3 regions of the Agarivorans gilvus genome follow, and region 3 is predicted to be linked to each of the others. Evidence: predicted binding sites of a transcription regulator. Region 3 holds the regulator's gene; each other region holds the start of a gene.
What was found. The regulator sigma-54, encoded in region 3, starts transcription at its own class of promoters, with help from an activator protein. The targets are predictions, from matches to a motif close to GTTGGCACGNNNNTNGNNT.

Region 1 (10,720 bases), 760 kb from region 3:
CCACTACACCACAACGGCGCAACATTGAACTACTGACTTGTTGCACTTCGTTGGAAGCATAAATAATCCCGCCTATAACACCTTCAAGGTTATCGATGAAACTATTTATCCAGCGGCCTAAGTCACCAGTTTCATCGGCTTTAAATTGGCTCGCATCTAAGCGGCGTTTTAAGTCACCATCACCTTCGGCAAGGGTTTGCAGCACGCCACTCATGTTTTCAATGCCTTCTCTTAGGGGCTTAGTTACCCATTTCTTAAATGCTAAAAAGCTCAGTGCGGAACATCCTAGTAATAATCCGGCCAGTTGCGCGAAATTTAGCTCTAGCTGGTGGGCAAGTAGTAATGGTAAAAGGATGTTAAAAACAGAGCTAAGTAAATACTTATTGCCTAATTTATGGCTTAAGGAGCGGTGACGGTAGACTTCTTCTAAATCGGCTTCACACATCATCCCCCAACGGTCCAAGGAACCGCGAAGCTGAAAGGTAATGCCTTTGCCAATCACCGGAATATGTCGGTAATCGGAATAACCAGGGTAGTCGATATAAAGGTTGTGTCCGTTTTTAATGGTCTCTCTTACACCTGGGTGTAATTCTTGGGTTGCGGGATCGGTAAAGCGAATTTCAAACTCGGTATGCTGGGCGATTTTTACCGAGCCCCAATTAGTGTGGATCCCCGATTTTAAATTTTCACCATGTGAGAAGGTGTTGTCTTCAAAGCGAGAACGCGACAAGGCGGTACCGGGCTTGATACTCGAGTCAAATTTGGCTTCTACCATGAAAATGTAGTTGTCGCCGGATTCACTATAGATATGACCGGCTTCGCGTTGAATTAAGTCGCCTAGAACGTCGTTTGGCACTCGACCGCATAAGCAGCCCACGACTTCACCATCAACCTCTAAGGGTTGGTAGAACATCAGCGTGACTTGGTCGTGAAAATGGGAACTAGAAGGTCCAACGCTAAGAGTGCGAGGGTCTTTATAAGGGCCGTGCAAAAACTGCTGTTTTAATCCTTGCTCTAAGGCTTTAGAACAAACAACAGTTTGCCCAGTGTGTTGTGAAAAACTGCTGGCACTGACTGCACCAGTTAAGTTAACGATAAATAGTTCTGAAAAGTCGTTATTACGGCTAAGTAGCTGCGATAACACTTCTGGTTGTTGTTCTAAAGGCTTGGTGGCGAGATAAAACATCGCGTCTTGTAGGAAGTCCCATTGAGTGTTGGCCCAGCCTTGCAATAGCTTAACGCGGGTGGAGGAGATGCTTTCAAAGGTTTGTTGAAGTTGTGAGCGGCGTTTGCGGTTTAACCAGCAGGCTTTGCGCATGGCTAGTTTGCCACTATTTCCGAAAATGGGGAGCCAGTGTTTTTCTTGTTGTGTCAGTTGCATGGTTTCTATTTCCCTTAGAATTTTCGGGATTTTAAGCAAGATTGATGCCTTTGCATTTAAATGGTGCTCTATATTGGTGCTTATTGGCTTTTGTTGTTTTGTTATTGTATTTATTAGATTTGTTTGGTTCTTAATTGGTGCGCTTGCATCAATATGGTGCTTTCGCGGCTTGGGTAGGCGTGGGCTAGTACGAAGCTGGTTATTTATCAGCAAAAAAAAAGCTTGCCTAAATAGGGCAAGCTTCAGCATTTTATTTATTGAATTTAAGTTTTAACAGTTATCGGCTTCTACTGCTTCGTATAAGCGCTCTAAGAAATCGGGTACTGCGCTTTGTACTCGGTTCCAGCTTGGAATAAACGGTGTTGCCGAGGGGTATTCCAAGAACGTTTCACCTGCAGAGGTAATTGCTTTGGCGAACAACTCAACCGCATCCTCTTCGGCGTGGCGGTCTAAGCTCAAGCCGTTGATCAGCGCATCGCTGTGGTAGTTATCGATGAAATCCAGCGCCATTCTAAAGTAGGTGGCTTTTAATGAGCGCAATTTACCAGGGCTAAAGGTGTGGCCTTGAGTGGCCAACTTGCGGATCACCGCTTTACTGATGTCGGTGGCCATTTTGGCTAAACCGGCATCAAGGTTGTCGGGGCTGAGATCTTGGTGTTTATGATCGTAAACATCGGCGATGTCGACCTGACAAATACGGTTGGTGGAATGATTACGGTAAATTTCTGATAGTACGCCAATCTCTAATCCCCAGTCAGAGGGAATGCGTAGATCATTAATCACGTCTAACTGCATAGAAAATTCGCCGGCTAGTGAGTAGCGGAAGCTGTCTAAATACTCCAGGTAGTCATCGTAGCCTTCAATTTTTTTCAAGGCTTTTAGCAGCGGCGTAACTAATAGTCGTGCCACTCTGCCGTTCAGTTTGCCATCAGCATGGCGGGCGTAAAAACCTTTACAAAACTCGTAGTTAAACAAGGGGTTTGCTACCGGGTACATCAATCTGGCTAACATGCTGCGGTCATAGGTGATAATGTCGCAATCATGTAGGCCTACCGCCTGACTTTTACCCGAGGCCAAGGCATAGCCGAAGCAGTACCAAACATTTCGGCCTTTACCGGGCTCTTTCGGTGCCAAGTTGTGTTCGGCCAGTTGTGCATCTAAAGCGCGTAGGCGAGGGCCGTCGTTCCAAAGAATACGAACGTGTTGCGGTAGTTCCGCGAAGTAATCTTTGGCAAAGGCAAATTGCTCTTCGGTTGCACAGTCTAAACCAATGATAATTTCACTGAGGTAGGGGACTTTCGCTAACTCGGCGACAATGGTAGCTAAGGCTGGCCGTTCGAGTTCTGAAAATAAGGACGGCAGTACTAAGCTCATTGGCCGGACTTTCGAGAACGCTATCAGCTCCTGTTCTAACTCTTCGAGCGGTCGATCGGTTAAGTTATGTAAGGTAGTCACAATACCGTTTTGATAAAAATCAGCCATGGTTATGCTCCGTTTAGTAAGGAATGTAGAATTTGTTGCATCGATTGGTGCCAGCCATAAGGGCCTGGATGAGGCGCTAGGCTGGAATTAGGGTGGTCGATCATCAGCGCTGGATCGTGCTTGCGAGGAATCACCACCGGAATATCAGCGCGCTCTAGCATGCTACGATCATTTTCACTGTCGCCTAAGGCAATGGTGGTAAACTCACGCTGATATTGATGCTGATAAAGCTGTTTTAACCATTGCATGGCATCGGCTTTATCGAATTTGGCTTTAACATGATAAAAACGCCCTCCTTTTACTACCGCTAGGTTGTGCGCTTCTAATTTACTAATAAATATTTTTAGCTGGTCGTCGCTGTCATTCCATAATAAGGGCTCTGAGGCCATGCGTTGTTTAGCCAGCTGCGCATCATATTTAGGTAAGCCGGTGTTTAGTTGCACTTCACTGACGTTCATGTCATTAAAGCCCTGAAAACGGAAGTGATATTGTTGGCGCAATACACTTAGGTGCTGGCAAATATCGGGGTAGCTAGGGCCAAAGGTTTTAAGTTTCCAACGCTGCTTGCCCACATTTAGCGGGCTTAGCTCGTCGGCTTGCAGTTCGCCTTCTGCGGGAATACATAAAGCAGAGCCGTTTTCTATGGCAAAGGGTTGTTGAAGCCCCATTTTTTTCTGCAGTTGTAAAACCTCCATAAAGGTTTTACTGGTATTAAATATAATCGGAACATTCAGCTGTTTTAGTTGGTTGAGGCTAGGTAAGGCTGCTTCATAGCTATAGCTATCATGGTCTAATAAGGTGCCGTCTAAGTCTGTAAATACCAAGAGCTTACTAGCACCTTGGTAACCTTTTGTAGTTGATAGTTGCTGAGCGAAATACTGCATGCTGCCCCTAAAATAACGAAATATGTTTGGCTAAAGCAAAGCACGAGCAGTGCCATAGTCATGTTATGTTTTCTTTAAATTAGGTTAAATGTTATTGTTTTCATGGGCTTAGACCTTACAAAAAACTCAGTAGTTGACTAAGTCGATGAAAGTGTTTTGATCTATTATGGTGCAAGCCCAAGGGTTCTGCCCAACTTTGCACCAGCTTGGTTCGCGTTGTATTTGTCTAATCCTTTGATTTACACTGTGCTTGTCATAAATCTGTCATTAATACGTCGCATAATTGCCACAGTTTCTTAGATTGAGATAAAAGTGATGCCTAGGAAGATACTTGTTGTAGAAGATGAAGCACCGATCCGCGAGATGTTATGCTTTGTTCTAGAACAGCATGGATATGAGCCAATTGAAGCGGCTGATTATGAGCAAGCCATAGCTAAGCTCACCGAACCTTACCCTGATTTAGCCTTGTTAGACTGGATGTTACCGGGTGGCAGTGGAATTTCTATTATTAAGCACATGCGCCGCCACGAACTGACTCGACAGATTCCGGTGATTATGTTGACCGCCAAGGGTGAAGAAGAAGATAAAGTTCAAGGTTTGGAAGCCGGTGCGGACGATTATTTAACTAAACCCTTTTCTCCAAAAGAATTAATGGCCAGAGTTAAGGCGGTCATCCGTCGTATTTCGCCCACCTCTTTAGAAGAGACGATTGAAGTTCAGGGCTTGCGCCTAGACCCAGTATCACATAGGGTAAGCGTCGAAAATGAACCCTTAGATATGGGCCCTACGGAATTTAAACTATTGCATTTTTTCATGACCCATCCCGAGCGAGTATATAGTCGTGAGCAGTTGCTTAATAATGTGTGGGGAACTAATGTGTATGTCGAAGACCGTACGGTAGATGTTCATATTCGTCGCCTGCGCAAGGCGATTGGCTTGCAAGGTTATGATCGCCTTATACAAACTGTTCGCGGTTCAGGATACCGTTTTTCAACTAGGATGAAATAATTACCAATGTTTGTGCCTTTTTCATGGCAACGGGTAATTTGGCGAGTCGCACTAGCGTACTCGCCTTTATTCGTTTTGGGTGCGCTGAGCGGATACGCTTTAGAGGCCTGCTTGTTGGCCGCTGTTATTCATATTGCTTGGATGTATAGCCAACAACATAAACTATTAGATTGGTTATATAATCAGCGTAAATTGTCGCCTCCTCACGGCGCGGGTAGTTGGGAGCCGGTGTTTCACGGTATTTACAACATGCTAAAGCGTCGCTTAGGTCGTGAGCGTGAATTGGCGCAATTGATGAAGTATTTTCGCCTAGGGGCAGAAGCCTTGCCCGATGCGATTGTGGTGATCAATCAAGATGGTGCCATCTTGTGGTGTAATCAGTTAGCGCAAAGTTTGTTAGGCCTAAAGTGGCCAGCCGATGCCGGACAACATTTAACCAACTTAATCCGCACTCCCGCCTTTGTGCATTACCTCAGTAAAGGTCGTTTTAATCAACCTTTAGAAATTATTAGCCCAGTAGAAAAAGACATCTGGTTAGAATTTCGCGCAATGCCTTACAGTCAGAAACAACTGTTATTAGTGGTTCGCGATGTCAGCCAACTGCGTAAATTAGAGAAAATGCGTAAGCGTTTTGTTTCAAATGTAAGCCATGAACTGCGTACCCCTCTCACGGTGATGCGTGGCTATTTGGAAATGCTAGATCAAGACGAAGTCGACCCAATGATATGGGGCAAGGCTCGTAGCACCATGCTTGACCAAAGTAGTCGCATGGAAAATTTGGTGAATCAGTTACTCACTTTAGCCAAAATTGAATCAGCCTCAGTTGAAGATAGCTCAGATCCGGTTGATTTTTCAGCGATTGTTCACAAACTCAAGGCTGAGGTTGCTGGCTTGGCCAAGGACAAGCAACTGAGTTTTAAATTTAAGATTGAAGAAAATATTCTGATAAAGGGTGAACAGGAACAGTTGCGTAGTGCCTGCGGCAATTTGCTGGGCAATGCCATCAAATACTGCAATGAACCCGGTGAGATTGAAGTGACCTTATCGGTGATTCCCACCGGAGTGGTATTTGCCGTGAAAGATTCTGGACCGGGTATTGCACGCAAGCACTTGCAGCGTTTAACCGAGCGTTTCTATCGGGTTGATAAGGCCCGTTCAAGAGACACTGGAGGCGCCGGTTTGGGACTATCGATAGTGAAACATGCTTTGCAGCACCACGACAGCCAGCTTCAGATAAAAAGTAAGCAGGGTAAGGGCAGTACTTTTAGTTTCATCATTCCCAAGAAGTTGTTAGTTGAAGCTAGGCAGCAGGCGTCTTAGCTTGCTATAGCCGCTTCCTCTGTTTTTAAGCAATTACTTTTTTTTTGATCCTGCTTATACTAGCTATAGGACTGATTTTTAAAGGGTTGTTGCTGTTGAATATAGTGAATGTTGTTGGACGCTTGTTACTGCTTGGCTGGTTGCTGGTAAGTAGCTCAATGTTTGCTTATGCTGCAAGTGAAAGCTCAAATCAGCCTAATAGTAACGATTTATTGCACTTTCCCTTCTATATTAAGGAGCCTTTCACCGGCGACTTAGCAGAGATCAAGCAACGCAAAATCATTCGCGCTTTAGTCACCTATGGTAAGTCGGATTTTCATTTAGCCAATGGCCAGCCTTTGGGGATCCAAGTGGAGTTACTCAATCTCTACGAGAAATTTTTAAATAAAGGGATCCGCAGAGACGTTAATAAAACCAAGGTGAAGATTATTCCGGTTCACTTTGACCAGCTTATTCCCGCCTTACTAGAAGGCCGAGGTGACATTGCCGCGGCTTTTTTAACTGCCACTCCAGAGCGCAAAAAACAACTGCGTTTTGCCTTAGGCAACGCTCAAGATATAAACGAAGTATTAGTTAGCCATAAAGAGACTCAACGGCCGAACTCTTGGCGAGACATGGCGGGCAAAAAAATCTACGTGATGGCGGGTAGTAGTTATGCCGAGCATTTGGCAGCCATTAATCGGCTGTTCAAGCGTAATAAACTTAAAGCCATTAAAATCATCGAGGGCGATAGCAAATTATTGTCAGAAGATATTTTGGAGTTGGTAAATGCTGGGGTGGTGGATTACACCATAGTGGATGACTATAAAGCCCATTTATGGGCCAAGTTATTTACCGAACTGCGGATTGATAAGCACATTCGTGCCAGTGAAGGACAAAACCTAGGTTGGGCGGTGCGGCAAAACAACCCTAAGTTGCAGAAAAACTTACAGGCTTTTGTGGATCAACAAGTGAAGCAGGGCAGTCTACTGGGAAATACTTTGCTTAACCGTTACTTTGAGCATACTGCTTGGGTTAAACGCTTGGCTAATTCTGAAGACCGAGCGCGCTTTAATCTCTATGCTCCGTTTTTTAAAAAATACGCCAGTGAATATGCATTTGATTATTTAGCCATTGTGGCCCAAGGCTACCAAGAGTCGGGCTTAGACAATAGCAAAGTGAGCCATCGCGGAGCCCGCGGGATTATGCAATTGCTACCTTCTACAGCCAAACAGATGGGTTATAAGGACTTATCCGATCCTGAACAAAATATTGCGGCGGGAATAAAGTACCTAGACTGGCTTCGTACTCATTATATTAACCAAGACGATATTGACGATAGCGAACGGATGGCGCTGATTTGGGCGGCCTATAATGCAGGGCCAACTAAAATGAAGCGCATGCGTCGTTTGGCCGAAGAGATGGGGCTTGATCCTAATCGTTGGTTTGGTCATGTAGAAATCGCAGCGGGGCGGATTATTGGTAGCGAAACAGTGCGTTACGTATCTAATGTGTACAAGTACTACATCGCTTACACCCTTGCTTCAGATATAGAGCAGCAAACTCAGCAATAGCCATATTCACGAGATGGCTTTATTGTTTAAAATTAATTTTACTTTTAAATCAGTTTGTTATGTCTTGAAAGTGGGATTTTTTAGAAAAATAATAGCCTGACATATAACTGTCACATAGTAGAAATATAATTGTCACCGAATTCACCAATACTACATGACGAAAATAAATCAACGCGTCATTTATGGAGATAAAGATGACATTTAAAAAGATGCTTAGTGCAGTAGCGATTTCTGCTTCATTAGTAACAACTACCGTGCTTGCTGCTGGCCTGGATGCCAAGCTTCCTGAATATCAAAAAACCACTGGTATTTCAGGTAACCTTTCATCTGTAGGTTCTGATACTTTAGCCAACATGATGACCTTGTGGGCTGAAGAGTTCAAACGTGAATATCCAAACGTAAACGTTCAAATTCAAGCGGCGGGCTCTTCTACTGCTCCACCAGCCTTGACTGAAGGCACTTCACAGTTTGGCCCAATGAGCCGTCAAATGAAGAGCAAAGAAGTTGAAGCTTTCGAAAAGCGTTATGGTTACAAGCCAACCGCTATTCGTGTTGCCATCGACGCATTGGCAGTATTCGTGCATAAAGACAACCCAATTGAAGGTTTAAGCCTAGCTCAAGTAGATGCTATCTTCTCTTCAACTCTTAAGTGTGGTGAAAGTGCTCCTGCAGAGCGTTGGGGTCAAGTAGGCCTAGACGGCTCATGGGCAGACAAAGATATTCAATTATTCGGTCGTAACTCAGTATCGGGTACTTATGGATACTTTAAGAAGAAAGCCTTATGTAAGGGTGACTTTAAGAACTCTGTAAACGAGCAACCAGGTTCTGCTTCTGTTGTTCAATCAGTTTCTTCTTCGCTAAACGCAATCGGTTACTCTGGTATTGGTTACAAAACTTCTGGTGTGAAAGCTGTTGCTTTGGCTAAGAAAGGTAATGATTACATCGAAGCTAGCTTAGATAACGCTGCTACCGGTAAATACCCTCTATCTCGCTTCTTATACGTTTACGTTAACAAGCACCCAAACAAGCCTTTAGCACCAATGGAACGTGAGTTCATCAAAATGATTCTGTCTAAAACAGGTCAAGGTATCGTGGCTAAAGATGGTTATGTTCCACTACCTGCTAAAGTGGTAATGGCTGACCTAGAAAAAGCTGGCATTTCTCTATAATTGCTTCTGCCTGCTTTTAACCCAACCCTCGCCTAGGCGGGGGTTTTGTTTATTTACAAGCCGTAAATCTTTCATAGAGTTAAACCACTGAGCTGCGCAGCGCTTAGGCTTCTCACTATTTAAGCTTGCTAGCCGATGGCCTACATAAAGCTTGCTTGATCCAAGGTCTAACGAGTGCAGCAGAAGGCCGAATTCTACCAATGCTGATGAGATGTCAGCAGTTTGATTAACTATCGCAGGCTAGTTACTAATAGCTAAGGCTACGGTCTTGTTAGAGGTTTGGTTCCTATATTGTTGATTTTAATGTGTTTTATTTCTTGTCTGGTCATGCTAATCAAACTAGTTATTTATGCTGGATGTGCAATAAAAGTAGTGAGTTATTACATTGCTGAGTGTTTGAAAATCTTTTCAGCGACAGATTCTGGCGAATTTTGATTTTAATCAAATTGTCACTTGAAATGTGATGCCGCTCACACTAAATTGTAAGTGTGACTTGGATCACGGTAGTTCCAAAGCACATTTACTATTAGTAACTAGGAGCAAGACTATGTTTGATTACTTTGGTGCACTTTATTCGTCGTATTACTTTAAGAAAGCTGATGATTACAACTTCTATTGCGAAAAACGCAAAGATATCCACCGCTAGACTTACTAACTATAGGTGGGTATATGGTTCTTCATCCGATCATTGGTTCAGCTTTATCAACTATTGTTCGTTTCGGATGCGTAGAGCAGGCTAAACGACAACAGAGATAAATGTAATGGATCAAATTAACCTCAGTGCCTGAAACGAGTTCTCTCTTTCAGGCACTTTTCTTTTCCTCGTCTTCTTCCCAGCTATCTTTACTCGCAAACCTACTAGAACTTTATCTTTGATTTTTATGTAAAAAAACTTGCAATGTGATCTTTGTCACGTTAGATTTTAAATGTGACCTGTGTCACGTTTAAAAGAATTAGGAGTAAGACTATGTTTGATTATTTCGGTGCACTATATATGTCCTACTACATCAACAAGGCGGATGAATACCGCTTTAATAACCAGCCAACTAAAGACATTCACCGTTAAGCTAAGGGGCCAAAAGCCGAGGCCGTAGCTTTAAGCCAAATGGCTATGTATAACATGTCTTAAATAGTATTCGAGACACCATTGATGAAACAATCTACCAGCAGCGCCTGAAATGAAATCTTCTTTCAGGCGCTTTTTGTTGTTTTCTTAATGTTCGGGTGATTTTTCGGCTCTGGCGAGAGCCTAGTTAAAGCGTATTACTGAATAAGGACGAAGCATTTGAGTGATTTTTAAACAAATATCAAAATTAGGCTTGCAATGTGATCTGTATCACATTAATATTTGTTTTGTGACTTGGGTCACACAATAAAGTTACTTAGGAGCAAGACTATGTTTGATTACTTTGGTTCGTTATATACCACGTATTATTTCACTAAAGCAGCTGGCTACAATAAGGCGACTGATTCAAATAACATTCACCGTTAATCCTCACATTTGAACATGTGGGCTTAGCACTTAGCTTTCGAGGAAAGCGACAGTAAACTGAGCGAGAATACACTATGAGTCAAATGTTTTAGAATGCCTGATAGCGAATAGCATCAGGCATTTTTCGTTGATTTGATTACATTTTAATTTACTTCTTATCAAATAATTTCAACAATAAATTGCTTATACTGCTTAACAATCTTTGTTACATGAGAGTAATTTATGTCTTTAATCCAACCTTTAATCCTTAAAGCAGAACATGGCTATGCAAGTTTTTTGCGCTTTAGTCTGGTTAACCCCGCTTCTCTAGCGACATGTCTTGCTGAGCTGCCAAAGGTTTATCAGATAGATGACAGCGTAGTGGGCTTTGGCCAGCCCTTATTGGCTCAGCTGAAAGCAGACATCCCAGGTGTTAAAGCTGCATCGAGTAT
Region 2 (10,720 bases), 400 kb from region 3:
TTTCTTTAAATGCGCCACCCACACCACTACAACCCAGTAGTACGGTAATGGGGGTATTGTCGATCAGTTCGCTTAAGCTTGCCTTGCCCGGTTCCGCCAAACTCCAACTTGCGGCCATCTCGACAGGTTTAGCATAACGTTTTTTGTACTCATCTAAATCAGGGCGGTTATCAAACACTACGCCGCGAGAATCAAGGATATAAATTTTATCCCGCGCTTCTTGGTGGTTTAAACCTTCTTTAAGCAAGCCTGCAAAAATTTGATCGGCAACCCCTACCCCACCCGCGCCTGCGCCATATACTGCATAAACTTGGTCTGCTAGCGTCTCGCCCTTGATTTTAGTGGCGCCAATAACCCCCGCCAATACCACCGAGCCTGTACCTTGAATATCATCATTAAATGATGGCAATTCATCTTCATATTTAGACAAATTGTCAAAGGCGTTAGACTTACTAAAATCTTCCCATTGCAATACCGCTTTAGGGAAGTGCAGCTTGGTTTGCTCAACAAATTTTTCAATAAAGTCTTGGTACTCTTGGCCACGCATCCGTTTCTTGGGCAGACCTAGGTACATTGGGTCATCAAGTAAGTCTTGATTGTCAGTACCCACATCTAAGGCTATTGGTAAACAGTGAGCAGGATGAATGCCCGCACCCAAGGTGTACAACGATAACTTACCAATGGGGATCCCCATACCACCAATACCTAAATCACCTAGACCCAAAATACCTTGGCTATCCGTCACCACGATAATCTTGATATCTTTACCGGCAAAGTGACGGGCCATCTCGCCCATTTGGTCAACATTTTCGGCGGTAATGTACAGACCACGGTCTTTCTGGTAGCGGTGACTAAATTCTTGACAGGCTTTACCTACAGTAGGGGTGTAGATGATCGGTGCCATCTCTTCAATATGCCGCGACACTAAGGCATAGAACAGGGTTTCGTTACGGTCCTGTAGTGCACGTAAGTACTGGTACTGCTCAATATCACTGCAAGCACTTAAAAAGCCTTTATAGACGCGCTTTAACTGGTCTTCGAAGGTTTGCGGTTTTGGGGGTAACAGGCCGGTTAAGTTAAAGGCTTCTCGCTCTTCGTAGCTAAAGGCGGTGCTCTTGTTAAGGGTTCTGTCGTTCAATAATGCCGTACCAGAAATAGAAACCGGGCGAAAATCATTACCCTCTTCATCTTTCCAGCGTAAATACTTACCAATGGCCATGGTGTCCTCCGAGACAAGGCGTAATACAATTTGCGAAAGTTAAATAATAAATGATCACGTGGACTCTGTACCCTATTTAGTGAAAAAACTGTGGAATTTAGAGACCTTAAAGTAGAACGTCCCAACAAAATGAAAAATTTTGATGGGACGCAATTACATTGATAATCCAGACCAAGACGGCAGCTATTCTGCCGCTAGGTTCTTAGCTAGTTTATCTAGCGATAAAACTATTCATGAGCAGTAGGTTCTACTTTAACCGCATCACTCCCGCCATTACGTTCGCGCTTACTGAATAGGCGTTCGACGATGACGAAGAAGATAGGAATAAAGAAAATACCCAAGAAAGTCGAGCTCATCATCCCACCGAGTACCCCGGTACCAATGGCATTCTGACTCCCCGAGCCAACACCATTACTGATAGCTAGCGGAACCACGCCTAAGCCAAAGGCCAGTGAAGTCATCAAAATCGGACGTAAACGAACCCGAACCGCATGCAGTGTTGCTTCCGCTAAGCCAGCACCTTGCTCGTAGAACTCTTTAGCAAACTCCACAATCAAAATCGCGTTCTTAGTGGCTAGTCCCACTGTGGTTAATAGACCTACTTGGAAGAATACGTCGTTGGGCAAGCCGCGACCATTCATCGCCAACAAGGCACCAATCACCCCAAGCGGAACCACCAATATCACCGAAAATGGCACCGACCAGCTCTCGTATAGCGCAGCAAGCACTAGGAATACCACCAAGATAGACAAGGCATATAAAGCAGGTGCTTGGTTACCCGATAGGCGCTCTTCATAAGAAAGACCGTTCCACTCTACGCCAAAGCCAGGGGGAGTTTGTCTACCAACGCCTCGATGTCATCCATCGCCTCACCAGTGCTGTAACCGGGAGCGGTACTACCTTGAATATTCACCGCCGAAAGACCATTAAAACGCTCTAAGCGAGGTGAGCCAAAAGCCCAAGTTCCGGTAGAGAACGCCGAGAAAGGTACCATTTCACCTTTATCGTTGCGCACGTACCAAGAATCTAAATCCTCTGGCTGCATGCGATATTCGGTATCACCTTGAACATAAACTTTTTTGACTCGACCTCGATCAATAAAGTCGTTCACGTAAGAGCCACCCCAAGCGGTACCTAACACACTATTTACCGCATCAATGCTAACCCCTAAAGCGCGCAACTTGGCATGATCAACATGGATTTGGTACATCGGTGCATCTTCTTGCCCGTTAGGCCGTACACCAACCAAATTCGGGTTTTGCGCGGCCAAACCTAACAGTTTATTCCGTGCTTCAATCAGCTTATCATGGCCTTGACCGTTTCTATCTTGCAGATAAAGGTCAAAACCGTTAGCAGTACCTAATTCAATTACCGCAGGTGGCACGAAGGCAAATACCAGGGCTTCTTTGAGTTGAGAGAACATGCCCATGGCTCGCCCCGCCACCGATTGCACATCTTGGCCTGCGCCTTGACGAACCGACCAATCCTTCATGCTAACGAAGGCTATCCCCATATTTTGGCCACTACCGGCAAAACTGAAGCCCGCGACTGAGAACACAGAGTTAACATTGTCCGCCTCTTCCTCAAGGAAAAAGTCGGTCACTTTGTCTAACACTTTAATGGTGCTCTCTTGGGTGGAGTTGGTAGGCAAAATAGCCTGAGTAAACAAAATACCTTGGTCTTCATCGGGTAAGAAGGCGGTAGGCATGCGCATGAAAATCCAAGCCACAGCAACTGCTAGCGCAATATAAAGCAGCATCACACGGCCAGCCCGCTTAATCATCGATGCCACCCCAGCTTCGTAACGCGAGGTCATTTTATCGAAGCTACGGTTAAACCAGCCAAAAAAGCCGGTATCAACGGCATGATGACCTTTGGCAATCGGTTTAAGCATGGTGGCACACAAGGCAGGAGTAAGAATAATCGCCACTAATACCGACAGGGCCATAGCCGACACGATGGTAATCGAGAATTGACGATAAATAACCCCAGTTGAACCCGACATAAAGGCCATCGGCACAAATACCGCGGACAGAGTCAGACCAATCCCCACCAAGGCACTGGTGATTTGGTCCATCGACTTCTTGGTCGCTTCAATTGGGCTTAAGCCCTCCTCTGACATCACCCGTTCAACGTTTTCCACCACCACAATGGCGTCATCAACCAACAAACCAATGGCCAGTACCATAGCGAACATGGTCAAGGTATTAATTGAAAATCCGGTAGCCGACAGAATGGCAAAAGTACCCAGTAATACCACCGGAACCGCAATCGTTGGAATCAAGGTGGCGCGGAAGTTTTGCAAGAACAGGTACATGATAACAAATACCAACACCACCGCTTCTAACAAGGTATGCACCACGCCTTCAATCGATTTTTCCACAAAGGGAGTAGTATCGTAGGGATAAACCACATCCAAACCTTGAGGAAAGAAAGGCTTTAACTCTTCAATTCTAGCTCGTACCAGCTCAGCTGTTTCAAGAGCATTAGCCCCTGTAGCTAGTTTAATCGCCAAACCTGAAGCAGGTTTGCCATTATAAAACGACTCAACCGCGTAGCTTTCAGAGCCCAACTCCACCCGTGCAACATCCCCAAGGAACACTTTAGCGCCAGAGGTATCGGCTTTAACAATAATTTGCCGAAACTCTTCCGCCGTTTGCAAGCGACTCTGCGCGGTCACCGTAGCGTTTAACTGCTGACCGGCCACCGACGGCGCGCCACCTAATTGCCCCGCAGATACTTGAGCATTCTGCTCTCGAATCGAAGCAATAATATCTTGGCTAGTTAGGTTATATTGAGTCAATTTAAGAGGGTCGAGCCAAATACGCATCGCATATTGGGCACCAAATAACTGAATTTCCCCTACCCCTGCTACCCGGCTAATCGGGTCTTGAACGTTTGAACCCACATAGTCAGAGATGTCGCTCTTCGCTAAAGAGCCATCTTGGGAGACGAAGCCTAATACCATCAAAAAGCCGGAGCTAGATTTAGCCACTTTTACGCCTTGGGCCTGTACCTCTTGCGGTAACAGAGGCATGGCTAATTGCAACTTATTTTGCACCTGAACCTGAGCAATGTCGGGGTCGGCCTCGGCGTTAAAGGTCAAGGTTAGCTGAGCATTACCAAAACTGTCACTGGTGGCGGAAATATAACGAAGATGGTCAATCCCGGTCATACGTTGCTCAATCACCTGAGTCACCGTATCTTCCATGGTTTTTGCCGAAGCACCAGGATACGAAGCACTAATCACAACAGTTGGCGGAGCAATACTAGGATATTGCGAGACCGGAAGTTTCAAAATAGAAAGCACCCCGGCCAACATAACGATAATCGCGATCACCCAAGCAAAAATAGGGCGATCGATAAAGAAACGAGCCATAACTTTACCCTACTTTACTGTTCATCTGATTTCATTTCACTGAGCGGCTTGGCCTCCACCGCAGCACCAGGACGGATCTTTTGTAAACCTTCTACGATTAGCTGGTCGCCCACAGCTAAGCCACTGGTGATACGCCACTGATGGTCAATCACTTCAGCAGTAGTCACCACTTTAGATTCCACTTTATTATCTTGCCCCACCACCATGGCAACAGCCTCGCCTTTGGTATTACGAGTAATGGCTTTCTGAGGAACCAAAATGGCTTTTGGATCGGTGCCAGCATTGAGTACTGCTCGCACATACATGCCGGGCAATAGAATGCCGTCAGGATTGGGGAACTCCGCGCGTAAGGTTACCGAACCGGTATTTTCGTCAACACTCACTTCAGAAAAACGCAACGAACCAGAATGAGGATAAACAGTACCATCTTCTAAGATCAAGTTTACGTCGGCATTGTCGGCCGCTTGCAAATCACCTTGCTTAAGTTTGGCTTTGAGACGCAATAGCTGGGCGCTGGATTGCGCAATATCCACGTTAATTGGGTCAAGTTGTTGGATGGTAGCTAAAGTCTGGCTTTGATTAGCAGTCACTAAGGCACCTGCGGTAACACTCGACTTACCTATACGTCCGGAAATCGGCGCCTGTACCTGAGTATATTCAAGATTGATTTTAGCCGTATTAATGGCGGCTTTAGCCACCGTAACATTGGCTAAAGCCACTTTATAAGCAGCGTCAGCTTCATCGAATTCCTGTTCACTAATAGCATTAGTTTTTAATAGTGCTTGATAACGGTCGGCCGTTGCTTTTGCCGAAACTAAACTGGCATTGGCGCGGGCAAGCTCGGCTTCAGCGCTGGCTAAAGCGGCTTTATAGGTAGACGAATCAATTTTATATAGAGATTGCCCTTGTTCCACCTCGGCACCTTCAACAAAGCTACGCTCGGTAATAATGCCCGATACTTGTGGGCGAACTTCTGCCTCAAGAAAGGCTTTGCTACGCCCAGGCAGTTCGACTTGAATCGCCTGTGCTTGCGCTTTAACTTCCATCACCCCACTTCGGTGCTGGTTGCAGCGGGTTGACCACTCGCTTGCTCTTCTCCGCAAGCCGTTATCCATAATGCTACACTTAACACTGAGGCAATCTTAACTATCTGCCGCATAAAAACTCCTAATCAGGCTATCATCCCAAATGCCCGCCAACATCAAACAATAATGATGAGGCTATCTGCTGGAAGCGAAATTTACATAAAAAGAATCAGCACTTATCTCATAACTCAGCCTCAGCAGCAAGGCCGAGTTAAAGCTCAGTTAAAAACCAAAAATAAATGCAAACAAGAAGTGTTCAATAAATTATGAAGAATAACAACCGCAGTAGCGATAACTTACGCTTCTTTACATTCAGCAATGTGTGCCATTTGCCAATGGCTATTTGCTTGTTAACCCCTCGCTACGCCGAGACGCTAATATCAATAATAATACTAGCGCTTAGCCACTACTTTCTATTATCTTCTACTCCCCAAACAACAAGCTGTACACCTAACCGAGAGAGAGAAGGCTCTTGCTACCCGCTATCGACAACATAACACTAAGCTCAAGCCATTTTGAAATAAAACGTAAGTTTCTAATAAAGCTGGGCAAGGCGCTGCATAAATACGGTACGCCAGCCTTTCGTTTAGAATCGCACTTACAAAAAGTGGCAGAGACATTAGATATTGAAGGGTATTTTCTAATTACTCCTACCACTATGACCTTTGTATTGCGCTCCCCCGATGATACCCAAGAATACAATTATGTGATGCGAATGAAGCCGGGTGAAATAGACTTAGGCATGTTGGCTCGCACCAACCAACTGGTTAAGCAACTTACCCAACAAGAGCTCAGTCTGCAACAAGCTACCGAACAACTAAACGTATTAATTGAAGAAAAGTCTCCCTATTCAACTTGGCTCACCCTATTAGCCTTTGCCATCACTGGTGGTGCCTTTGCCATGTTAATGTCAGCCAATTGGAGCAGCATTATCTGTGCTACCTTGCTGAGCGGCATCTCCTTTTATTTAGCCTATCGCGCAGAATATTCAAAAGGAATTAGCGAAGCCTTAGAACCAGTAGCCGCTTTACTGTGTTCTTTTTGCACCGTAGCGCTGGCTCAGTTCATTCCCAATATAAATATTCCCTTGGTGATCCTATCCGCCATTATTGTCTTTATTCCTGGCTTATCACTCACCCTGGGGCTAAGCGAATTGGCCGCGCGCGAGTTAATATCCGGTACTGCAAGAATCATGGATGGCATTATGGTGCTGTTCAAACTGTACTTTGGCGCAGTGTTAGGTATGGCTTTTGGTGCGCTAATCTGGGGTCATTTGAGTATTCAAAGCGGCTTGGTGAGTGACTGGTGGGTAAAATGGCTGGGAGTGATTTTACTCACCCTTGGGCTCAGCGTGATTTTCAAAGTAAGAGCCAAAGATATCCCTTGGGGTGTACTGTCTGGCGTGATTGCCTATGCCGCCGCCTACGTTGGCAGCTTTCACTTAGGCGAAGCTCTTGGCCCCTTTATTGGTGCATTTGTGGTGGGTGTCTATGCCAACTTATTTGCAAAATTCACTCAATCTCCGGCCTCGGTAGTACTGTTGCAAGGGATTGTATTGTTAGTACCTGGCAGTAAAGCTTATATCAGTTTGAATTTCTTGGTACTTGGCGAGTCAATGGTAAGCATTCCGAATATCGGCTCGCAAACCTTCTTGATTTTCATGTCGATTGTCGCGGGAATACTGTTTGCTAACGTGGCTGTGCCACAACGCAGCTCTTTATAGAAAAAAGCGCTTAAGCTCGCACAAACTTAAGCGCTAGGAAAATTATCGAGGATAAAACTGCTACAAACTAGACCAAATGGCAGAAAAACGGTTCCCCGATAGCACCCTAAAATTGGAACGGTTTATAAAAACACAAAGGAACAACAAACTTACTCGGCAACCTCGCTATTTTCGCTATCTTCAGGCATACCCGAAATTTCAAGGTTCATGAATTCTGTTTGGCTGAGTAATCCGTCTTTATCGGTATCTAACTCAGCCCACACTTCAGTAAGAATGGGCAGTTGCGCTGCTTCTTCTTGACTGACAAATGCATCTTGGTTGCTATCTAATTGCTCAAACACTTCACTATTAGCAGAAGCGAGACTGGCAACAAATAGTGCTAACATTGGAAAGCTATACTTCAACTTCATAACAAACTCCTTGATTTACTTCAGCATCATCGACCGTGTTATCACGGGCTTAACCACATATAGCAAGCACTGTTCCAACTTATAAATCACCTTAAATAACATACAGTTAAGTTAAAACAAAGTAATCAGAAAGCCATTTGCGTCGCTTATCGGCGACAGTCAAGGTAGCTTAAATACCCAAACGCCATAATCACCTGCTTTCACGCTGTCGCCATTTAACGTCACCCTCTAGACTCAAAAAATAAAGCTTTATATTTCAGCTCATTAGAACAAAAATGCTAGCTAGGCTTGGGAGTGCTAAACTGGCTAAACAGCGTTAAAGAAAGGACTTCTTATGTTTAAGCAAAATCTACTTAGCTTAGCTTTGCTAGTTAGCCACTCGGTATTCGCCACTAGCCAAGTTGCTGACCAATTTGCTCCTGAGCAAGCTTCCGGTCACCGAAACAAAGCTGAAGTTATTGCCCATAAATTCATGGTCTCCGCCGCCAACCCCTTGGCGGTAGAAGCTGGTTATGAAGTATTAAAAGCCGGCGGCAGCGCGGTTGATGCAATGATAACCGTCCAAACCGTACTCGGCTTGGTTGAACCGCAGTCTTCGGGAATTGGCGGCGGCGCTTTTGTGGTTTACTTCGATGCCCAAAGCCAACAAATTACCAGTTTCGATGGCCGTGAAATGGCCCCAGCCAAAGTCAAACCAGAACTCTTTCTCGACAACCAAGGGCAGCCTCTGCGCTTTTATGATGCGGTCGTCGGTGGCCGCTCCGTTGGCAGCCCCGGCGTGGTAGCCTTATTTGAACACTTACATCAACGATACGGCAAACAGGCTTGGCCAAGCTTATTTGAACCAGCAATAGAATTAGCCCAGCAAGGCTTTCATGTCAGCCCTCGGCTGGCTCAGTTAATTGCAGGAGACGAGCAACGCTTGGGCCGATTCCCGGCCACCCGTAATTACTTCTTTGATGAGCAAGGGCGAGCTCTACAAGCGGGTGATTTACTTAAAAATCCAGACTATGCCGATAGCTTAAAAATAATCGCCGAGCAAGGCGCCAAAGGCTTTTATCAAGGCCCCATTGCTAGCGCTATTGTCGATGCCGTGCAGTGGCAAAACGATAATCCAGGCCTGTTGACACTGGAAGATCTGGCGAATTACCAGGTAAAACAGCGTCCCGTTGTGTGTAGCCCCTATCTGCAATATTCGATATGCGGAATGGGGCCGCCAAGTTCCGGGGCGAGTACGCTAGGGCAAATTATGGGTATCGCAGCCCACTTTCCTCTGTCCAAATGGGGACCAAACAGTCCACATAGTTGGCGCGTTATTGGTGATGCGTCTAGGCTCGCTTTTGCCGACCGAGGTAGGTATTTAGCCGACAGCGATTATGTAGAGGTACCACTAAAGCAGCTGCTAGCACCGGATTACCTTAAAGCAAGAGCGAAACTATTAGACACTCAACGCGCCTTGGAAACAGTCAGTGCGGGAGAACTGACTCTGAGTGCTTATCGCAGCGATGATCAAAGCATTGAACTTCCCTCTACCAGCCACATTAGTATTGTAGACGCCCAAGGCAATGTATTATCGATGACCAGTAGCGTGGAAAATGCTTTTGGCTCACGGGTCTTTGTTAAAGGTTTTCTACTCAATAACCAGCTGACTGATTTTTCCTTTGTTCCTGAAAAAGACGGTCTAGCCGTGGCCAACCGAGTAGCAGCCGGAAAACGGCCTCGCTCGTCGATGTCTCCCACCATTGTGCTAGAAAACCAGCAACCGATTATTGCCATTGGCTCGCCCGGTGGTAGCAACATTATTGGTTACGTTGCGCAAGCGCTAATTAGCCACCTCAGCTGGAATATGAGCTTGCAGCAAGCCGTAGAACAGCCTCATTTAAATAATCGCTTCGGTACCTATGAACTGGAAGCCAATAGCAGCGCCATAGAAATGCAAGCGGCTTTAAAGGCCATGGGCTATCAGACCAAAGTAAAACAGATGACCTCGGGACTACAGGGCATTCGAATTTATCCAGATAAACTAGTAGGAGCTGCAGATCCACGCCGCGAGGGAATAGCGAAAGGTGATTAAGGGATATATCACCCAGCAGTAATAAATAAGGCCACTACTGTGGCCTTATTTAAACTCACTTGCTTAGATGATTCGATGCTCATCTAACATTGCCTGACGGGCTTTTTTCTTTTCTTCGAGCAGGGCCATTTTAGCTTTGCGCTTATCGCAAGGCTCAGGGCAATCACAGACCTTTTCAATGCCCAGTGAAGCAATCCCACCACAGCTACCGCTAATGGTTTTCTTTTGAAAAATGTAACCTACCGCCATCGCTGCAATAACTACGAGGAAAAACACAAAGCTGACAACAAAATAAGCCATTACAGACTCCTTAACTGTTTGTTATTGGGCAACGAAGGGTTCAAAAGCAGCACTAATATGCTCAACAAACTGCTCACCCTGCTTTTCAATAATATACACCGCTAGCTGCTGTTTTTCAGCAAAAGCCATAGCCGCTTCTACTCCCATCACGGTAAATGCGGTCGCGTAAGCATCGGCCATCATGCTGGTATCGGTAATCACCGTAACCGAGACAATGTGGTTGGCGATAGGCATGCCAGTGCTAGCATCAATAGTATGCGAATAACGAATACCATCTTGTTCAAAATAATTACGATAATCTCCGGAGGTAGCTATGCCTCTGTCCCCTGGAGTAATAATCTTTTGCACCGCGCGCTGTTGTGCTAAGGGTTTTTCCACCGCAATCCGCCAAGCGCTTGCGTTGTCATTATGCCCTTTTAAGCGCAGCTCTCCGCCAATGTCCACCATGTAGTTAGCAAAGCCCTGTTGTTCCAACAAAGCGGCTACTCGGTCCACTCCATGGCCCTTGGCTATCGCCGACAAATCAATAT
Region 3 (10,720 bases):
TTCGCCCCTTAATCCGTTTTAACTGTAGCGTATTGGTTGAGCGTAATCAGCGACGAGAGCGCGGCTCTGCCGGCGGTGGCGGACGGCGTAACTACAGTTATTTCTTAGAAGAGGTGAGTGGTCGAGAGCGCGCCATGGGCTTTGTTGATGAAGCGGTGCGCCAGGCTTTAGTTAATCTTGAAGCCATTGATGCTCCGGCGGGCTTAATGCCTGTAGTCTTAGGGGCTGGCTGGCCGGGGTATTATTACATGAAGCGGTTGGGCATGGCTTGGAAGGCGACTTTAACCGTAAGGGCTCTTCTGCCTTTAGCGGCTGCATTGGCCAACAAGTAGCCTCTCAACTTTGTACTGTAGTTGACGATGGCACTCTAGGGCAACGCCGAGGGTCGGTGAATATCGATGATGAAGGCACTCCCGGGCAATACAACGTATTAATCGAAAATGGCGTGCTGAAAGCGTATATGCAAGATAAGCATAATGCCCAATTGATGAATACCCATTCTACCGGTAATGGACGTCGTGAGTCTTACGCGCATTTACCATTACCTCGCATGACCAATACCTACATGTTAGCCGGTGAAAGCGAACCTGAAGAGCTAATTGCCTCGGTGAAAAAAGGCATTTATGCTCCTAACTTTGGTGGTGGTCAAGTGGATATTACTTCAGGCAAATTTGTTTTTTCTGCCTCAGAGGCCTATTTGATTGAGGACGGTAAAATTACAGCGCCGATCAAGGGCGCCACTCTCATTGGTAGTGGCCCAGAGGCGATGCAACAGGTGTCTATGGTGGGCAACGATCTTGCCCTAGACCAAGGTGTTGGGGTGTGTGGCAAGGAAGGTCAAAGTGTTCCTGTTGGGGTGGGGCAACCGAGCTTGAAATTGGAACAATTAACCGTAGGCGGTACCGCCTAAATGAAAAAAGGGGCCTTGGCCCCTTTTTTACTGCGCTTGTTTTAGGTAGTTGATTAACTCTTTATGCGCTTTGCCGATCTGCTCTTGAGCTTGCTCTTTTTTCGCTTGGCGTACCAGTTGTCTAAGTTTTTGTCGTTCCAGCTGAGGATGGGCTTCTATTAAGGCATTGATGGCCTCATCACCTTGGTTAATTAATTGCTCGCGTTGCTTCTCTAGCGCTAGCTGCGCTTGAGCTTGGTAAATATGTTTATTGCGGATCTTATCCAAGCCAGCATTGATGACTTCTTCATTTTCAGTTCGCATCACTTTGCCAATGTAATTCATGTGGCGTCGTGCCGCTTCGCGTTTATCTTTTAAGCGTTTGGCTAGGGCTATCGCCTCGCGTAGCGTTGGACTCATTTCAATGGTTTCAAGCTGAGGGTTGGTTAGCGCAACAAGCTCGGCACCGATTTTTTTTAAACGATCGGCTTCACGCTTGATCTCCGACTTACTGATCCAATCATCGTCCTCATCATAAGGCTGCGGGTTCTTCATTTTTTTACTCTCTAGAGAATTTTTTTACTATCTTACCAGTTCTTGCATATAGTCGCTCGATGAGTTTTGTTATGCTATGGCTACGAAGCAAAATGAAGATCAATGATGAGCCCGGAAAAACAAGTTAGCCAGGAATTAAGCCAATTAAAACAGGCGGTAGAATTTGCATTGGAACAAGCCAAATTGCTTGGTGCCGATCAGTCAGAAGTGTCTATTTCTAAACAAACCGGTATTTGCGTTGCGACCCGTGAGCAACAAGTTGAGACCTTAGAGTTTAATCACGATGGGGCCTTGGGTATCGCTTTGTATAAGGCTAACTGTAAGGGCAGTGCTTCAACTTCTGACTTAAGTCCCGAGGCAATAAAAAATGCGGTGAAGGCGGCTTATGATATTAGCCGCTATACCTCTACTGACATGGCAGCAGGGATAGCAGACCAAGACTTGTTGGCGACAAATATTCCTGACTTAGAGTTGTTTCATCCTCATCCTTTAGAGCCCGATTATTTTATTGATGTGGCGAATCGTTGTGAGCACTTGGCTTTAAGCAATCCCTTAATTAAAGCCAGTGATGGGGCCAATATCAATAGCCATTATGGGGTTAAAGTGTATGGCAATAGTCATGGCTTTTTAGCGGGTTATCCCACTAGCCGCCATAGTATTAGTTGCATGCTGATCGCTGGTGATAAAGAGATGCAGCGTGACTACGCCTATAGCGTGGCACGAGACTTTGCCGATTTAGACAGTATTGAGCAGATCGCATCTAAGGCAGCGAGCAAGACTTTAGGGCGTTTAAATAGCCGAAAAATCTCGACCTGTGAAGTACCAGTGATTTTTGATCAAGACGTGGCCAGCGGCTTGTTTGGCCATTTGGTCGGCGCAATTAGCGGTGGCAACTTGTACCGACGCTCTTCATTTTTACTCGATGGCTTAGGTAAGAAAGTCTTTCCAAGTTGGTTATCGATTTACGAAGACCCATTCGTTAAAAAAGGCTTGTCGAGTACTCCCTTTGATAGCGAAGGCGTGGCACCTAAAGCCAAGCATATTATTGCTGACGGAATATTAGAAACTTATTTACTAACCAGTTATTCGGCGCGTAAGTTAGGCATGCAAAGCACCGGTCACGCCGGCGGCATTCATAATTGGCAAATACAGCATAGTGGTATCAGCCGCGCAGAATTGTTAAAACAAATGGGCACTGGGCTGTTGGTAACTGAACTGATGGGTCAAGGGGTGAATACCGTAACTGGTGATTATTCTCGGGGAGCCGCTGGCTACTGGGTGGAAAACGGCGAAATAGCCTTCCCTGTACATGAGATTACCGTAGCCAGCACTCTGCAAGACATCTATGCCAATATTGTGGCCATTGCCGATGATTACGACAAAGAAAGCACGATTCAGTCTGGCTCGGTACTGATTTCATCCATGAAAATTGCTGGCAGTTAAGCTGCTGCAGTAAAATGGTGCTTGTTTATGCGAGCACCAGTGTTGCCATACCCAAGAACGAAAATAGTCCCATTACATCTGTAACGGTGGTGAGAGCCATCCCGCCAGCGAGTGCCGGGTCGATGTTAAACTTTTTCATTAGCAGGGGAATGCTGGCACCGGCCAAACCTGCCAGCGACATGTTGATAAACATGGCTCCAGCAATTATCACTCCGAGTGTCCAATCGCCTTTCCAAAAAGTCACCACTAAAGCAATGACGCTGGCCCAAATCATGCCGTTTAACATACCAATGGCCGCTTCTTTACCAATTAGCCAGCGTGAGTTGCCTTCGCCAATATGACCCACCGCTAAACCGCGGATCACCAAAGCAAGAGTTTGGTTGCCGGCTATGCCTCCCATGCTGGGTACAATGGTCATTAAAATCGCTAAGGTCGCTAACTGCTCTAGGGTGGATTCGAACATATTGCTAATTGAGGCCGCGATGAGGGCTGCACAGAGGTTGATGCCTAGCCAGAAGGTGCGCCGCTGAGTACTTTTAATGACTGGCGCAAAGGTATCTTCGTCATCATCCATACCAGCCATACCCATCATGCTGTGCTCTGCGTGTTCACGAATAATATCAACCACGTCATCAATGGTGATTCGGCCTAATAAGCGACCTTGTTGGTCAACTACTGGGGCAGAAATCCAGTCGTGGCGCTCAAAGAGTGAAGCCACATCATCTTCGGCCATGGCCACGTCAATGCTTTCAGCACTACTGTCCATCACTTCGCGAACGGTTACGTTGGGGTTAACAGTAAGCAAAGTGGAAAGCGGAATGTCACCTAGCAATAAGTCGTCTTCGTCTACCACATATAAGGCATCGGTGGCTTCAGGTAGTTCACCTCGTAAACGTAAATAACGCAATACCACGTCGATGCTTACATCGGCCCTTAGGGTGATGGTGTCGGTATTCATGATACTGCCGGCAGTATCTTCGGGGTAGGCTAAGGCGGCTTCTACACGATGGCGGTCTTGGCTATCCATCGCTTCTAATACTTCACGATAAACACTGTCTGGCAGGCTACGTAATACGTAGGCAATGTCATCGGTGTCCATGTTTTCGGTGGCGGCGGCTAGGCTTTCTGGGGCCATTAGCTGCAATACCCCTTCCATCACGTCTTCGTTAAGCTCTTCGAGGATTTCACCGTGTTGTTCAGGATCGGTGAGTTGCCAGAGTACTTTACGCCCCGCTGGGGGACTAGATTCTAATAAGAGGGCAACATCACAGGCCGGCATTTGATGAAGTATTCGCCTAACATACACGAACATACCGCTGTCTAGGGCTTGCTGAAGCTCCTGTAGGCGTTTATGTTGGTTAGGGTTTAACTCCATCTCTTCTAGCATAGCGAATCCCTATATATGCGGTAGCAAGCTTTGCTTGCTAAGTGTAGCTTGGGTTTATTGCAATTGGTTTATTCTTCGTCGAAGTTGGCTTCAACTAAGGCTTGCACCGCATCTAAGGCGGCTTCAGCATCGTCTCCTTCGGCAATCAGCGTGAGTGTACTACCCTGAGCACTGGCTAATACCATCAAGCCCAATACGCTGGCAGCCGAGGCGACTTTATCCCCATCCATGATACTTAATTCTGCGCTAAACTGCTGGGCTAACTCCACCAATTTGGTGGCAGGGCGCGCATGTAAACCCAATTTGTTCTTTACGGTAACTTGTCTAGTGAGCTTCAAGGCGATGTTCCAAAGTGCGATGACGACGTTGTACTTTTCTTTTGGAGCTAAAGTGTTCGGCGAGTTTTTCTGCCACATAAACACTGCGATGTTGTCCGCCAGTACAACCAATGGCAACGGTTAGATAGGCGCGATTATTAGCTTCTAAATGAGGCAACCAAGCATCGAGCAACTGACTAATTTGTTCAATATATTCACTGACCAAAGGTTGTGCCGCCAGATAGTCTTTAACCGCCTGATCTAAACCGGTGAGCGGACGGAGTTGTTCTTGCCAATGTGGGTTAGGCAAAAAACGCGCGTCAAACATGTAATCAGCATCGCTAGGCACTCCATTTTTGAAACCAAAGGATTCAAATACCATAATTAGCTGCTGCTGTTTATCGCCGGTAACTCGCGAGCGGATAAGGCTACTCAGCTCGTGAACTGATAGCCGCGAAGTGTCGACTCGTAAATCGGCATTGCTTGAGATGGGCTCAAGCAGTGCGGTTTCAGATTCAATGGCTTCTGCCAATGATACGCCGTTCTGGCTTAAAGGATGCACTCGTCGGGTCTCGCTGTAACGACGAATCAGAGCCTCATCTTTGGCATCTAAAAAGATACTCAGTAAGTTAATGTCGGGACCAGCATTTTTGATCGCCTGAGCGATAGGTGAGGGCTCGTCAGGCAGGTTGCGAATATCGATGCTAATAGCAACCTTCGAATATTTTTGTTTTAAATTGTCGATCAACGACTGCCACAACAATACTGGAAGGTTGTCGACGCAATAATATCCGAGATCTTCTAACACTCTTAAGGCAACAGTTTTTCCTGAACCGGAGCGTCCACTAACGATGATCAGTTCCATGAGGGCCCCTAATTAAGCTTAGAGTATTAGGCTACCATGATGTTGTATAGCTCGTCATCACTTTGTGCGCAGCGAAGTTGTTTACATATTTGTTTATCGTTAAGTTTTTCAGCAACTTGAGACAGGGTGTTGAGGTGTTGCTGACACTGGTCTTCGGGAACCAATAAGGCGAAGATTAAATCGACGGGTTGATTATCGATGGAGTCAAAGCTGATTGCAGGATCGCAGCGTAAGAAAACCGCAGTGGCTTGGTGTTCACTAGCAATTCGCCCATGGGGAATCGCAATACCTTGGCCAATACCGGTGCTGCCCATTTTTTCTCTGTTTAACAAGCTCTCAAAAATACTCTGAGCAGTCATGTCTAATTGACTGGCTGCCAGTTCGCTAATGATTTCAAGGGCGCGTTTTTTTGAGGAACATTGAACTGCACGTTGCGTGCAGTTCAAATTTAGTACTTTATTTAGTTGCATTAGGGTGACTAGTGTTTAGTGAGTTTTTCTTTGTGTTTGATAACCTGGCGATCAAGTTTGTCGATCAGGCTATCAATGGCGGCGTACATGTCGGTGTGTTCTGAAGTGGCAAACACTTCTCCACCATTTAAATGCAGGGTGGCTTCAGCAATCTGATTCAGTTTCTCCACATTTAAGATGACATGAACATTGTTTATTTGTTCGAATCGTCGGGTTAGTTTGGCAAATTTAGTGTGGACATACTCTTTTAAAGACTCAGTTATTTCTACGTGGTGTCCGGTAAGATTAATTTGCATAGATTTCGTCCCCTGTTATTGGCCTTAGATAAGGCTTTTTCGTTGGTTAGAAGGTGGAATTGCTAACGACTCTCGGTATTTAGCAATGGTACGTCTTGCCACCTTGATCCCCTGATCTGCCAAAATATCAGCAATTTTGCTGTCGCTAAGCGGTTTGTTGCTGTTTTCGGCAGCTACCAGTTTTTTAATTAGTGCCCTAATTGCGGTAGAAGAGCATTCGCCGCCGCCATCAGTGGTGACGTGGCTAGAAAAGAAGTATTTCAATTCAAAAATACCACGAGGCGTATGCATAAATTTCTGAGTGGTAACCCGAGAAATCGTAGATTCATGCATTTCTACAGCTTCTGCGACATCGTTCAATACCATTGGTTTCATTGCTTCTTCGCCGTACTCAAAAAAGGCTTGTTGGTGATGAACAATGCAGTTGGATACTTTTAATAAGGTTTCGTTACGGCTCTCAATGCTTTTGATAAACCATTTGGCTTCTTGCAAATGGCTGCGAATAAATTGAGTATCGTTGGCGTTGGTTGAGGTTTTACTGAGCGAGGCGTAGTGAGAATTGACGCGTAATTTAGGCATCGCATCAGGATTTAGTTCAACTACCCATCGCCCTTGGCGCTTAATCACTGATACATCCGGAATCACATATTGTGCTTGGTTGGGTTCAACCGCATTACCTGGGCGTGGTTCTAGAGTATGAATCAAACGCATTACTTCGCGTAATTGATCTTCTTTCAATTTGGTTTTACGCGACAATAAACGAAAGTCGCGATTAGCCAAGACATCAATATGATTGGTTACGATGTCTTTGGCTTCTTTTAGCCAAGGGGTATCTTCGGCAAAGCGGCCTAATTGAATCATTAAGCACTCTTGAAGAGAGCGAGCGCCAATGCCTACAGGGTCGAAGTGTTGAACACGTTTTAATACCGCTTCAATTTCATCAAGCTCGACGTCTAAATCGTTAGTTTCACTGGCACGTAAGCCTTCCAACAATTGTTCACAATCTTGGGTTAGGTAGCCGGATTCATCAATCGCATCAATAATGGCTAGCGCAATCGCTTGGTCAACCTCACTAAATGGGGTGAGTTGCATCTGCCATATTAAGTGGTCTTGCAAGGATTCTACGGTTTCACCTTGAAACAGCATATCGCTGTCTTCACTCACACCGCTACTGCCTGAGCTGGATGGCCCTGAACTGGCACTGTAAATATCGTCCCATGTGGAATCAACGGGTAAGTCATCAGAAACAGTGTCTTGGTTAATCGCATCGCCTGCTTCTAACTGGCTATTATCCACTTCGTTGTTTACACTGTTATCATTAGTTTTGTCATTAAGGGATTGAGCTTCATTAGCATCGTTGTCACTGGCGTGTGACTCATCCGCTTCGAGCAGGGGGTTGCTTTCCAGCGCCTCCTGAATTTCTTGCTGCAAATCCAGTGTTGAAAGCTGGAGTAAGCGAATCGCCTGTTGTAACTGAGGGGTCATGGTCAATTGCTGACCAAGACGCAACTGCAAAGATGCTTTCATTAACTGCCGCTGTTCCTTCTTCTTATTGTATTGTGTTTTTTTACTTGCACTTTAACTATAGCTTGAATTGTTCACCGAGATAAACTCGTTTCACGTGTTCATTTTCAAGTATTTCTTCAGGTTTCCCCGAGGCTATCAATTCGCCTTGGCTAACGATATAGGCATGTTCACAAACATCGAGAGTTTCTCTCACATTGTGATCGGTGATCAATACTCCAAGACCACGATCACGCAGGTGTTCAATAATCTTTTTTATATCGATAACAGAAATAGGATCCACGCCAGCAAAGGGTTCGTCAAGCAAAATAAACTTTGGAGCGGCGGCTAGAGCACGAGCAATTTCAACCCGGCGGCGTTCCCCACCAGACAGGCTCATGCCAAGATTTTTTCGAATGTGACCAATATGGAATTCCTCTAACAGGTCGTCCAAGGCCACTTGCTGTTGTTGTTTATCGAGATCTTTACGAGTTTCTAAGACCGCGAGTATATTTTTTTCCACAGACAAACGTCTAAATATGGAGGCTTCTTGAGGCAGGTAGCCAATCCCTTTTCGGGCACGGCTGTGCATGGCGGTGCTGGATAAGTCATCATCATCGATTAAAATCCGGCCATGATCTCGGGGAACCAAGCCCACGACCATGTAAAAGGTAGTGGTCTTACCTGCACCATTGGGGCCGAGCAAACCAACAATTTTACCGGTTTCAACGTTGAGACTTACGTCTTTTACTACCTTGCGACCCTTGTAGCTTTTGGCTAGGTTTTCAGCAATCAATGTACTCATCGTTACTGTTGTTCCTGTGGCGCAATTTCGTTGAGTTGTTGCGGTAAGAAAATGGTGGTGACGCGACTGTTTTCATCACCCTGTGCCACCATTTCTTGTTTATCGATGCTGTATTTGATCATGCTGCCTTTAACTAAGCTCTCTTCTTGTTTGAGTTGAGCGTTGTTGCTCAGTGTTAAGGTTTGCGTTTTAAGGTCGTAACGAACCTCGTTGGCTTCGGCTTCAATCGGCTTACCGCTGTCGAGCATTTGGTAGAAGGTAGCGGGCTGCCCTTTGGCGATCATCACTTCGCTGCCTTTCTCTTCACTACCGATTACGCTCAGCTCGTCGGCGCGCATTTTGATTGAACCTTGGGTGACAACTACGTTGGTATAAAAGGTAACCCGGTTTTCTTTAATGTTGACTTCTTGGCGGTCTGCATCAACGATAATTTGCTGATTAAAATCGTCTTCTAATGCCGATGTTGCCCAAGAGAATATAAGTAAGCTGGCACTGAGCGCTAACTTACTGCTGTGGGTTATGGTAAACCGCTTCAATATCATTTAATAACGTCACTATTTCGTTGGCTAAATCGCCGTTCATACCTACCCCATACAGTTCGTAAGACGGACCATATACGGTGACCGGTTGATCGCTGCTCATGGTTTCTGATTGCAGGTCGATATCCAATTTTTCGGTAATTAAATCGCGTATGTATTCGCCGCGACTTAAGTTTTTAATTACTACATTGTCATTTAGGGTGACTAATTGCTGCTGCTGTACTGTAGCCTGATCGGCATCAATTTGCCATACAGGTTGGTGAGGAGCGGGATACACCAGAATCTTAGGTTTAGTAAATTCGGTGTTTTTTAGTTGCTCAAAATACGCCATTTGTTCGGCATAGATCCGATAGCGTGGTTGGCCGTCTTCGGCAAAACTCACGCTGTAAAGCTGCTCGGCAATGAAGTTGGGTTTACTGGCTTCTCTAGTACCTAGTTGTTGTTGTTGATCGCCAGGGCTGAGTTGCCACAGGATTAAAGCAATAACAAATAAACCGGCAAAAAACCAAGTAGGGCGGTTCATATGCTCATCCCTTGAGCTTGCTCGAGCTTACCTTGAGCTTGCAAAATAAGGTCACACAGTTCGCGTACTGCACCATAACCGCCAGCGGTTTTTGTCACAAGGTCGGCCGCCTGCTTGCATAGGGGATGGGCTGTTTGTACCGCCACCCCCAAGCCGCAAGTCTGCATTACGGGGGTGTCGACTAAGTCATCACCGATGTAGGCAACTTGTTTAGCTTCAAGTTTTAGTTGTTGCAGTAACTCGTTATAGGCCGCTAATTTGTCTTGTTGGCCTTGGTAAAGCAGACTAATGCCCAAGGCTTGCATGCGTTGCTCAACAATCTTAGATTTGCGTCCAGTGATGACCGCCACTTCAACACCACTATTGATGAGCGCTTTAATGCCAAAACCGTCTAGGGTATGAAAGGCTTTGAGTTCTTCTCCGTCGTTACCCATGTAAATTCGGCCATCGGAAAACACCCCATCTACATCGCAAATCAGCAGCTTAATGGCGGCGGCGGCATTAAAATTTTGTTGGCTAACCGCCCCATAGGGCGTGCTAATAGTCACTAGTACACTCCGGCTTGCAGCAAAGTATGCATGTTGAATGCTCCCACGACACGTTTGTCTTCAAGCACAAACAGGCCGTTAATGGATTTGGACTTCATCAGCTTTAAGGCATCGAAGGCCAGCCAAGAAGCCTCAATAGTTTTCGGATTTTTAGTCATCACCTGAGCGATTGGCGTTTCATGGATGTCGACGCGTTGGTCAAGGATGCGGCGTAAATCGCCATCGGTAAAAATCCCCACCATGTGTTGTTGCTCATCGACGATGCCCACCATGCCTAAACCTTTGGCGGTGATCTCGAAAAGTGCTTCTCGAATAGTTTGTTCGACTGTGACTAAAGGAATTTGTTCCCCACTTAGCATTAGGTCAGTGACACTAAGCAACAGTTTTTTACCCAACGTGCCTCCGGGATGAGACAGGGCAAAGTCATCGGCGGTAAAGCCACGGGCTTCCAATAAGGCGACCGCTAAGGCGTCACCCATCACCAGTGTCGCGGTGGAACTGGCGGTTGGCGCTAAGCCTAGCGGACAAGCTTCACGAGGAACGGCTATACACAGGTGATAGTTGGCTAATCGCGCCATTG

Region 1: the regulator sigma-54 is predicted to act here: its motif matches at 3,786-3,804, upstream of AR383_RS05505 (HAD-IIB family hydrolase).
Region 2: the regulator sigma-54 is predicted to act here: its motif matches at 7,877-7,895, upstream of AR383_RS07155 (EF-hand domain-containing protein).

What each region holds. Positions count from the first base shown of each region.
Region 1 covers NZ_CP013021.1:1,164,091-1,174,810, reverse strand. The annotation lists gene AR383_RS05520 (methyl-accepting chemotaxis protein) at 1-1,381, opposite strand, end outside; gene AR383_RS05510 (glycosyltransferase family protein) at 1,652-2,863, opposite strand; gene AR383_RS05505 (HAD-IIB family hydrolase) at 2,866-3,747, opposite strand; gene phoB (phosphate regulon transcriptional regulator PhoB) at 4,063-4,755, shown strand; gene phoR (phosphate regulon sensor histidine kinase PhoR) at 4,762-6,075, shown strand; gene AR383_RS05490 (MltF family protein) at 6,180-7,628, shown strand; gene AR383_RS05485 (PstS family phosphate ABC transporter substrate-binding protein) at 7,838-8,797, shown strand; gene AR383_RS05480 (Dyp-type peroxidase) at 10,512-10,720, shown strand, end outside.
Region 2 covers NZ_CP013021.1:1,520,772-1,531,491, forward strand. The annotation lists gene AR383_RS07135 (NAD-dependent malic enzyme) at 1-1,219, opposite strand, end outside; partial or broken gene AR383_RS07140 (efflux RND transporter permease subunit) at 1,447-4,598, opposite strand; partial or broken gene AR383_RS07145 (efflux RND transporter periplasmic adaptor subunit) at 4,613-5,757, opposite strand; gene AR383_RS07150 (threonine/serine exporter family protein) at 6,156-7,406, shown strand; gene AR383_RS07155 (EF-hand domain-containing protein) at 7,556-7,816, opposite strand; gene ggt (gamma-glutamyltransferase) at 8,151-9,890, shown strand; gene nqrM ((Na+)-NQR maturation NqrM) at 9,954-10,190, opposite strand; gene AR383_RS07170 (FAD:protein FMN transferase) at 10,212-10,720, opposite strand, start outside.
Region 3 covers NZ_CP013021.1:1,924,677-1,935,396, reverse strand. The annotation lists partial or broken gene tldD (metalloprotease TldD) at 1-910, shown strand, start outside; gene yjgA (ribosome biogenesis factor YjgA) at 938-1,444, opposite strand; gene pmbA (metalloprotease PmbA) at 1,547-2,887, shown strand; gene mgtE (magnesium transporter) at 2,913-4,274, opposite strand; gene AR383_RS09045 (HPr family phosphocarrier protein) at 4,343-4,612, opposite strand; gene rapZ (RNase adapter RapZ) at 4,599-5,456, opposite strand; gene ptsN (PTS IIA-like nitrogen regulatory protein PtsN) at 5,483-5,926, opposite strand; gene hpf (ribosome hibernation promoting factor) at 5,935-6,222, opposite strand; gene AR383_RS09025 (RNA polymerase factor sigma-54) at 6,247-7,749, opposite strand; gene lptB (LPS export ABC transporter ATP-binding protein) at 7,805-8,530, opposite strand; gene lptA (lipopolysaccharide transport periplasmic protein LptA) at 8,533-9,072, opposite strand; gene lptC (LPS export ABC transporter periplasmic protein LptC) at 9,035-9,592, opposite strand; gene kdsC (3-deoxy-manno-octulosonate-8-phosphatase KdsC) at 9,589-10,140, opposite strand; gene AR383_RS09000 (KpsF/GutQ family sugar-phosphate isomerase) at 10,140-10,720, opposite strand, start outside.